DNA from 3 places in the Franconibacter pulveris genome. Region 2 is predicted to be linked to each of the others. Evidence: predicted binding sites of a transcription regulator. Region 2 holds the regulator's gene; each other region holds the start of a gene.

Region 1 (3,278 bases), 350 kb from region 2:
AGAGGGCAGACCGATTGATTTCGCTACGCTCTCCGTCGGGCTTGCCGCGCTGGAGCCGCTCGCCGACTGGGTGCAGGTAGAAGGCGCTGGCGGCTGGTTTACGCCGCTTTCGCAAACCGCCACTTTCGCCGACTGGGTCGTGAAGGAGCAATTGCCCGTGATTCTGGTCGTAGGCGTGAAGCTTGGCTGCATCAACCATGCGCTGCTTACCGCCCAGGCGGTCGCGGCGGCCGGGCTGCCGCTCGCGGGCTGGATTGCCAACGACGTGCAGCCGCCAGGCAAACGCCATCAGGAGTATATGGCGACGCTTAAAAGGCTGCTGCCTGCGCCGTGTCTTGGGGAGATCCCGTGGCTTGGGGAGCGGGCCGAGCATCAGCCGCTCGGCCGTTATCTTTCGCTGGAGGCGCTGAAGAGGCGCTAAAGCGGCGCCAGGCTTTACGGCGTTATCCAGTGCGCCAGCTTTTCGTTATCAAGCTGCGCCACGCTCCCCCGGGCGACGGCGCGGCCGCGATGCAGCAGGCAGAAGCGGTCTGCTACCCGTCGAATGAACGACAGCTGCTGTTCCACCAGCAGCACGGTCAGGCCGAAATCGCGGTTTAAGCGCACTATCAGCAGGCTTAGCTTTTGAATCACATTCTGACCGGCGCCGCGCGTCGGCTCGTCCAGAATTAGCAGCCTGGGCTGGTTTACCAGCGCCCGGGCGAGCGCCAGCTGCTGCTGGTTATCGCCCGACAGCTCGCCGCCGCGCGCATGCCGCAGCGCATAAAGGTCGGGGAAAAGATCGAAAATCATCTCCGGCAGCGGGCCTGGCTTATCCGCCGCCGCCAGCATGGCGATGCGCAGGTTTTCCTCAACGGTAAGCTGCGAGAAAATGCGCCTGTCCTGCGGCAGGAAGCTGATGCCGAGCGCGGCGCGGTGTTCCGGCGGCATCGTTAACAGCTCCTCCGGGGGCTTACCTGCCTCGCGCCACGTCATGCTGCCGCTCTGCACGGGCAGGTAGCCTGCAATGCAATTCACAAGCGTCGTTTTACCCATGCCCGGCGCGCCCATTACGCAGGTGCACTCGCCCGGCAGCAAATCTAAATCGACATTCCACAGCGTGTGCTGCGTGCCGTAGTATTGATTCACAGCACGTAAACTCAACATAGCAAACTCCTTTCTGAGAGGGTGAAGAGATAATCACTTCGCTGACTGCGCAGCGTTACGAGCGTTTTATTCACCAGATCACCAGCATCCTGCGTCGCTTCTCCCAAACAGGGAGAAAGGGTCGAGTTCCGGTACGGTTACGTTGCAATTCTCTTGCCAGCGCCGGAATCCAGGGCGAAATATCGTGTTCTTTGAGATTAAGCTGATAAAAAAGGGTGGGTTAGCGATCCTGGGCTAGCACTTTATCTGAAGGGTGCACTTTAAGAGTGCCTGAGAAGGTAAGAAACTCGCCGCCCTGGTGCAGCGCTGCGTTTAATTTTTAATCGGTTGTCGGGCGTTATGTGACCATAATCACGCCTGGCCGCTGAACAAAAAGTGCCAAAAGACGTCTAAAGCCGACAAGAAAAAATTTTTTCCGCCTCGTTACACAAAATGCAGGGTTTTCGCGGAGCGGCGCAGACAATGGCTTGAGGGTAGTTATCCACTATTCCTGTGGATAACCTTGTGCATTAGAGTTAGAAAACACCCGGCAAGCGAGAGCGGATGCGGGTTCCCGCCGGATTGACGCGAAAGCCGTCTCAAAAAAATATCCTTTAAATTACAGCAGGTTAAATAAAATCAATGGCCGTCAGAAAAGTGTCACCTGCTGCAATAAAACTATCACAGCCTCGCTTGACAAATGTTAAAAGGGCAAAACTTTTGGGGATAACCGCGTTTCGCTGGTTTTTTCTTCAGGTGGCGGGGGAAATGAAGCAGACCAGACGGCAGAAACGGTGCGTAACAAAATTTTGCTCACCCGGCACTGGTTTTTCATACAGTATTTAGTGCTGGCAAAAATTTCGCCTGCGAGTAAAATTACACCTCCGGCCCGCCCAAATCTGCATCAGGTAGTCATTTCATGAGCAAACCTTTCAAACTCAATTCCGCTTTTAAACCCTCTGGCGATCAGCCGGAGGCGATTCGTCGTCTGAAAGAGGGGCTGGAAGATGGTCTGGCTCACCAGACGCTGCTTGGCGTAACCGGTTCGGGGAAAACCTTTACCGTGGCCAACGTGATTGCCGACCTGCAGCGCCCGACGATGGTGCTGGCGCCGAATAAAACGCTGGCGGCGCAGCTGTACGGTGAGATGAAAGAGTTCTTCCCGGATAACGCGGTGGAATATTTCGTCTCGTACTACGACTACTATCAGCCGGAAGCCTACGTGCCGAGCTCCGACACCTTTATTGAAAAAGATGCGTCGGTAAACGAGCACATCGAACAGATGCGCCTTTCCGCGACCAAAGCGCTGCTGGAGCGCCGCGACGTGGTGGTCGTGGCGTCGGTCTCCGCCATTTATGGTCTGGGCGACCCCGATTTGTACCTGAAGATGATGCTGCACCTCACGAAGGGCATGATAATCAACCAGCGCGATATCCTGCGCCGTCTGGCGGAGCTGCAATACACCCGCAACGATCAGGCGTTCCAGCGCGGCACCTTCCGCGTACGCGGCGAAGTGATAGATATTTTCCCGGCGGAATCCGATGATCTGGCGCTGCGCGTAGAACTCTTTGACGAAGAAGTGGAGCGCCTGTCGCTGTTCGACCCGCTTACCGGCACGGTAGAGTCGGTTATCCAGCGTTTCACCGTCTATCCGAAAACGCACTACGTTACGCCGCGCGAGCGCATTGTGCAGGCGATGGAAGAGATAAAAGTCGAACTGGCGGACCGCCGTAAGGTGCTGCTTGCCAATAACAAGCTGCTGGAAGAACAACGCCTGACCCAGCGCACCCAGTTTGACCTCGAAATGATGAACGAGCTGGGCTACTGCTCCGGCATCGAAAACTACTCGCGCTACCTCTCGGGGCGCGGACCGGGCGAAGCGCCGCCAACCCTGTTCGATTACCTGCCGGCCGACGGCCTGCTGGTGATTGACGAATCGCACGTTACTATTCCGCAGATTGGCGGCATGTATCGCGGCGACCGGGCGCGTAAAGAGACGCTGGTAGAGTATGGCTTCCGCCTGCCTTCCGCGCTGGATAACCGTCCGCTGAAGTTTGAAGAGTTTGAAGCGCTGGCGCCGCAGTCGATTTACGTGTCGGCGACGCCTGGCAACTATGAACTGGAAAAATCGGGCGGCGAAATCGTCGACCAGG
Region 2 (3,278 bases):
GCGTGCTTGACTATCGCAAGCCCAAGACCGCTGCCGCCTGTCTGGCGCGACCGAGCCTTATCAACGCGGTAGAAACGCTCCGTCAGACGCGGAATATGCTCCGCCGCGATGCCCGGCCCGTCATCCTCCACGCTAAACAGCGCGCCGTGCGGCGCACGCTGCCAGCGCACGGTAATATGCGTGCCTTCCGGCGTATGGTTCACGGCGTTATAGACCAGGTTCGACATCGCGCTGCGCAGTTGTTCTTCATTGCCCAGCACCTTAAGCGTGGCGTCAACATCGAAAGTCAGCGCATGCCGCTGCTGGCTGAGGGTTGCCGCCTCGCGCTCCACCACGCGCAGCATCATCGGCACGTCGATTTTTTCATTCAACTGCAGCGTGGGCGACGCTTCAATTTTTGACAGCGTCAGCAGCTGTTTCACCAGCCCTTCCATACGGGACGTTTGCTCGCGCATGGTATGCAGCGCTTTGTCCCGCAGCGGCCCTTCCAGCGTCTGCTCCTGCATCATCTCCAGGTAGCCCTGCAATACCGTCAACGGCGTGCGCAATTCATGGCTGACGTTAGCGAAGAAGTTACGCCGCGCGCCTTCGAGCTGGTGCATCTGCGTCACGTCGCGTGCCACCATCAGCCACTGCTGTTCGCTGTAGGGCATCACGCGAAACTCAAGATGGCGACCGTTGTTCAGCACCAGGTTAAGCGGACGAGTGAAGTTTTTTTCGCGCAGGTAGCGGGTGAACTCCGGGTAGCGCAGCAGGTTGAGGATATTCTGGCCGTTGTCGTCCGGCCAGCGCAGGTTAAGGAGCTGCTGCGCCAGGCCGTTGCACCAGAAGATAGTGCCCTCTTCAGTGGTCAGGATCACCGCATCGGGCAGCGACTCGGCGCCGCTGCGAAAGCGCTTGATAAGATTGCCCAGCTCCCGGCGGCGCTTTTTATTGCGCAACTGCATCTGGTGCAGCCCGTACAGCAGCGGCTCCCAACTTCCTCTTCCCGGCGGCGGCGTCATGCTGCGATCGACCCATAACCACCAGGAGAGGCGCAGCAGGTTCCAGTAATGCCAGATAAGCAGCCCGGTCACCGCCGCCAGTAAAAACCAGGCCACATGGCCGAAAAACGCCCCGAGGATCAGCGCCGGGAGACAACACAACACCAGCTCCAGAGCCAGCCTTTTCCATGACAGCCGTTCGAGCACGGTCACACTCCAGGTTATGAGTTAAAAACGGGTTGAGAAACGATACCCCGTACCGCGCACCGTCTGCACCATTCTGTCATGCCCGCTGTGCTCCAGCGCCTTGCGCAGGCGGCGGATATGCACATCCACCGTACGATCTTCGACATACACATTGGTACCCCAGACATGATTCAGCAGCTGCTCGCGGCTGTAAACACGCTCCGGGTGCGTCATAAAGAAGTGTAATAGCTTAAATTCGGTCGGCCCCATGTCCAGCGGATTTTCGCCGGTCATGACGCGGTGAGAGGTCGGGTCCAGGCTCAGGCCCTGCATCTCGATAACCTCTTCCACCGCCATAGGCGAGATGCGGCGCATAACGGCTTTGATGCGCGCCACCAGCTCTTTTGGCGAGAACGGCTTGGTGATGTAGTCGTCCGCGCCGGTCTCCAGCCCGCGTACGCGGTCCTCTTCTTCACCGCGCGCGGTCAGCATCATCACCGGGATATCGCGGGTCATCGCTTCGCGCTTGAGGTGCTTGATAAACTGAATGCCCGAACCGCCGGGCAGCATCCAGTCGAGCAGGACCAGATCGGGCCAGGGCTCGTTGAGCTGGTTTACCGCACTGTCATAATCTTCAGCTTCAACGGGCTGGAAGCCGTTTTGCTCGAGCACAAAACAGACCATTTCACGAATCGGTGCTTCATCTTCTACGACCAGAATACGTCTCGCCATAATTAGCCCTGTAATATAAAGTCAACATTATCCAATGCGGCGCCATTATGCGTCAGATTTATGACAGATTTATGAAAAGATGACCGTCTGATGACTCCCTCTGCGGCATTTATGACACCCGTCCGGCAAGCCGTTCAGGACACCAGCCCGCCTGCTTGTTTATAATCACCCTCTCGCTTTTTCGCCACAGGGAAATCTATGCGCATCCTCCACACTTCCGACTGGCATCTTGGTCAGAATTTTTATACCAAAAGCCGCGCCGCCGAGCATCAGGCCTTTCTCGACTGGCTGCTGGAGGCCGCGGTGGAACATCAGGCAGACGCCATCATCGTGGCGGGGGATATTTTCGACACCGGCTCGCCGCCAAGCTACGCGCGCGAGCTTTATAACCGCTTCGTGGTGAAGCTGCAGGCCACGCAGTGTCAGCTGATTGTGCTGGCGGGAAACCATGACTCGGTGGCGACGTTAAATGAATCCCGCGAGTTGCTCGCCTGCCTTAACACCCGCGTGATCGCCAGCGCCCAGCAGGATCCGGCAAGCCAGGCGATTGTCCTCAACCGTCGCGACGGCGCGCCCGGCGCGGTGCTCTGCCCTATTCCGTTTCTGCGCCCGCGCGATATCCTGCGCAGCCGCGGCGGCCAGTCCGGCAGTGAAAAACAGCAGCAGCTGCTGGAGGCTATCACGCAGCATTACGAACAGTGCTACAACGCCGCCTGCGCCCTGCGCGGCGAACAAGCGCTGCCCATCATCGCCACCGGCCACCTCACCACGGTGGGCGTGACCAAAAGCGACGCGGTGCGCGATATCTACATCGGCACGCTGGACGCTTTTCCCGCTCACCTCTTCCCGGCGGCGGATTACATCGCGCTCGGCCACATTCACCGCGCCCAGAAAGTGGCGGCAAGCGACCATATTCGCTACAGCGGCTCGCCCATCGCCCTGAGCTTTGATGAAACAGGTAAAGAAAAAAGCGTCTTTCTGGTGGAGTTCGCGGAGGGCAAGCTGCGTGACGTGACCGCGCTGCCGGTGCCGGTAAGCCAGCCGCTCGCGGTGGTAAAAGGCACGCTCGAGGAGATTGCCCAGGCGCTGACCCAGTGGCGCGACGCGCCCGCCGGGCCGAAAGTGTGGCTTGATATTGAAATCGCTACCGAACAGTTCCTGCACGACATGCAGCGCCAGATAACCCAGCTCACCGAAGACCTGCCGGTGGAAGTGGTGCTGCTGCGCCGCAGCCGCGAGCTGCGCGAGAAAAACCTCGGCACGCTGCAAACCGAAACGCTGAGCGAGCTGGGCGTTGAGGAAGTTTTCGAGCGCCGTTTGCAGCAGGAACAGCTGGAAGAAGAGGAGGCGCGACGGCTGCGCACCCTCTTCGCGCAA
Region 3 (3,278 bases), 2.2 Mb from region 2:
TATGCTCCGGCAGGTAGCCGCTCGCGCCGCGGTGCGCAATCACGATTTTATCACTCGCCGCCGCGCTCCCGGTCACGGCGCAAAGCACCAGCGTCGCAAGCGTTGTTTTAAGCTTCATCTGTGCCCCTTAAGCGCGTTTTTCTTGCAATTCCTGATGGCGTTTACGCTCGCCTATCATGACAACCACCAGCAGCAGTACGGCGAGAATGCTGCCGCCCACCATCACCATAAAGCCGCCATCCCAGCCGAAGAAATCAACGGTGTAACCGACAATCGCGCTCGCCGCCACCGAACCGCCGAGGTAGCCGAAGAGGCCGGTAAAGCCCGCCGCCGTGCCCGCCGCTTTTTTCGGCGCCAGCTCCAGCGCGTGCAGGCCAATCAGCATCACCGGGCCGTAAATCAGGAAGCCGATAATTATCATGCAGGCCATATCCACGTTCGGGTTGCCCGGCGGGTTCATCCAGTAAACGACAGTCGCGATAGTAACCAGCGTCATAAAGAAGACGCCGGTCGCCCCGCGGTTGCCTTTAAAGACTTTATCGGACATCCAGCCGCAGAGCAGCGTCCCCGGGATCCCGGCGTATTCATACAGGAAATAGGCCCAGGAAGATTTATCCAGCGCGAAGTGTTTCACCTCTTTCAGGTAAGTCGGTGACCAGTCGAGGATGCCGTAGCGCAGCAGGTAGACAAACACGTTAGCGATAGCGATATACCACAGCAGCTTGTTCGGCAGCACGTACTGCATGAAGATCTGCTTCGCTGTCAGCTCCTGCTCATCTTTTTCGCTGTAGTCGTCCGGGTAGTCGTTTTTGTATTCTTCAATCGGCGGCAGACCGCAGGATTGCGGCGTGTCGCGCATTAAGGAAAAAGCGATAATCGCGACCAGGATAGCGCCAAAAGCAGGCATATAGAGCGCCGCATGCCAGTCGTTAAACCAGGCCATGCCGAGCAGGAACAGCAGCGGCGGAATGCCGCCGCCCACGTTATGGGCGCAGTTCCAGACCGAAACAATACCGCCGCGCTCCTTCTGCGACCACCAGTGCACCATGGTGCGCCCGCACGGCGGCCACCCCATTCCCTGGAACCAGCCGCAAAGAAACAGCAGCACAAACATCACCATGATGCTGGAGGTCGCCCAGGGCACGAAGCCCATAAACAACATCACCGCCGCCGCCAGAATAAGCCCGGCCGGCAGGAAAACGCGCGGGTTTGACCGGTCCGAGACCGAACCCATGATGAACTTCGAAAAACCATAAGCAATGGAAATACCGGAAAGCGCAAACCCGAGGTCGCCGCGGGAAAAGCCCTGCTCTACCAGGTAAGGCATGGCAAGCGCGAAGTTTTTGCGCACCAGATAATAGGCTGCGTAACCAAAAAAAATCCCCATGAAGATCTGCCAGCGCAGGCGGCGATAAACGGGATCGACACGATCCGCGGGAAGCCGCGCCTGATGGGCGGCGGGTCTGAAAATACTTAGCATTACATTCTCCTGGCAGGTATTGATCTGCGGACACGAAGTCATTTGCGCCGCTTATGTTTGTTTTCGCGCAGGAGAATACGGGAGCTTTGTCATAATTGCTGTGAAACATCGCACATATTGTTACAGTTTTATGACAAACGAAGATTTTTTGCCTTTTTCATGTTCTTTTATTTTCGCTTGATGGTCGAATACGCTCGCTAAGCAACATAAAAATTTAGGTTTGTGATTCTGATCGGCAAAACATGAAAAGCGCTGTAATGCGTGAGGGCATGCTGGCGGGGAGGAGAATAACGCAACGTCACGCAGCAGGCTTCCGCCCGCTGCGTTTTACGAGGGTAGGCCAGAGGCTTTACTGGCTGAAGGCTTCCACCACCTGCACCCAGCCATGCTCTGAAGTAACAGGCGCGTCGTTGAGCCAGCGGCGCAGCATGTTCAGCGCCATCATGGCGCAGACTTCCTGACGAGTGCGCAGCTCATGGCGGTTAGCGCTGAATTTAAGGCGCACCGCATGCAGTCCGACCGGCGTGCACAGCACAATATTTAATTGCTCGTCGCGCATGGCGCCCACCACCAGCGTCAGCTCGCTGCCCGCCTTCTGCACCAGCGCCGCAGCCCGCTGCGCGGCTTCCTGCAGCGTTTCATCGCGGTCCGTCAGCACTTCGCTGTCGAGCAGCGGCGCGCCCGCAGAACGCAGTTGCAGCGCCAGCAGCCCGGCAGTGAACTGTTCGCTGAGCGACAGACGCAGCGGTTTTTCCTGCAAGCGGCGGGCAAGCTGGGCTGGCAGCCCTTCCGTTCCTTCGAAAATCAGGCTTTCTCCCGCCACCTCGCGAACCTTCGGCCATACCGCTTCCATCGCCTCGCGCGCCTTCGCAGGGCCGGTCAGTTTCAGTTCGATAATCGGCATAGAGGAGCGGTAGCCCATCACCACATCCGGCGGCAGCGTAAGCGAGTCAAGGCTCTGCGCGAGATCGCTTTCCGAGCGGCCAAAGGTCGTGAGGCGCAGGCAAACCGGCGGGTCGACTTGCGGGAAGCGCTGACGCAGGCGCGGCACTATCTGCTGCTGAACCATCTGGCGAAACTCCGAAGGCACCCCAGGCGTGAAGAAAATGACCGCGCGGTTAAGCGTCAAGGCGAAACCGCAGGCGGTGCCGACGGGATTGTCCACCATCTCGCTGCCTGCCGGGATCATCGCCTGTTTGCGGTTGCTCGGGGCCATCACGCGCCCGCGGGAGGAGAAAAACTGCTCCATATGCGCGAGCCACTCTTCATGCAGCTCCAGCTCGACGCCCGCCGCTTTCGCTGCGGCTTCGGCGCTGAGATCGTCGCTGGTCGGCCCGAGACCGCCGTTCACAATCACGATGTCCGCCTGCTGGCTGCGCTCCTGCAAAATGGCCGTCAGCGCCTCAAGTTTGTCGCCCACCGTGTTGCGGCGGGTCATGGGAAAGCCGTTCTCAAAGAGGTAATCCGCAAGCCATGCGGCGTTGGTATCGACTATCTGACCGTGCAGCACTTCGTCGCCCGTCGAGAGCATTTCTACTTTCAGCATTATTTTCTCCACACAAAGGGAACGCTTCACTATAGCGCAAGCGGGCGGGAGAAAGGGGAATAAAAGGCGCGACGGACGCCGCGCCTGGAGGATCAGAAGGCTGCGCTGACGCCGACGTACGGGCCGTCGGCCAGTTTGCTGTCGCGGTCGCCATCTTTACCGCTGACGTTAATGTAGCGGTAGCCCGCTTCGATGCTGAGCGGACGCAGAACAGAGAGGCGCGCGCCGACGTTCGCTTCCTGATAATCATCA

The links. Region 2 encodes PhoB, which activates phosphate uptake and scavenging genes when phosphate is short. Its sites were predicted from a motif close to CTGTCATAAAACTGNCNNAT; they were not measured.
Region 1: uvrB (excinuclease ABC subunit UvrB) is a predicted target of PhoB. The motif match lies at 1,772-1,791, and genes of this name have one in related genera.
Region 3: glpT (glycerol-3-phosphate transporter) is a predicted target of PhoB. The motif match lies at 1,598-1,617, and genes of this name have one in related genera.

Annotation. Positions count from the first base shown of each region.
Region 1 covers NZ_CM165555.1:1,444,947-1,448,224, forward strand. Annotated here, with positions in the region: gene bioD (dethiobiotin synthase) at 1-421, shown strand, start outside; gene ACU4F7_RS06905 (ABC transporter ATP-binding protein) at 436-1,146, opposite strand; gene uvrB (excinuclease ABC subunit UvrB) at 2,045-3,278, shown strand, end outside.
Region 2 covers NZ_CM165555.1:1,096,986-1,100,263, reverse strand. Annotated here, with positions in the region: gene phoR (phosphate regulon sensor histidine kinase PhoR) at 1-1,190, opposite strand, end outside; gene phoB (phosphate response regulator transcription factor PhoB) at 1,212-1,901, opposite strand; gene sbcD (exonuclease subunit SbcD) at 2,100-3,278, shown strand, end outside.
Region 3 covers NZ_CM165555.1:3,264,134-3,267,411, forward strand. Annotated here, with positions in the region: gene glpQ (glycerophosphodiester phosphodiesterase) at 1-118, opposite strand, end outside; gene glpT (glycerol-3-phosphate transporter) at 128-1,480, opposite strand; gene ACU4F7_RS15420 (nicotinamide mononucleotide deamidase-related protein YfaY) at 1,830-3,026, opposite strand; gene ACU4F7_RS15425 (YfaZ family outer membrane protein) at 3,119-3,278, opposite strand, start outside.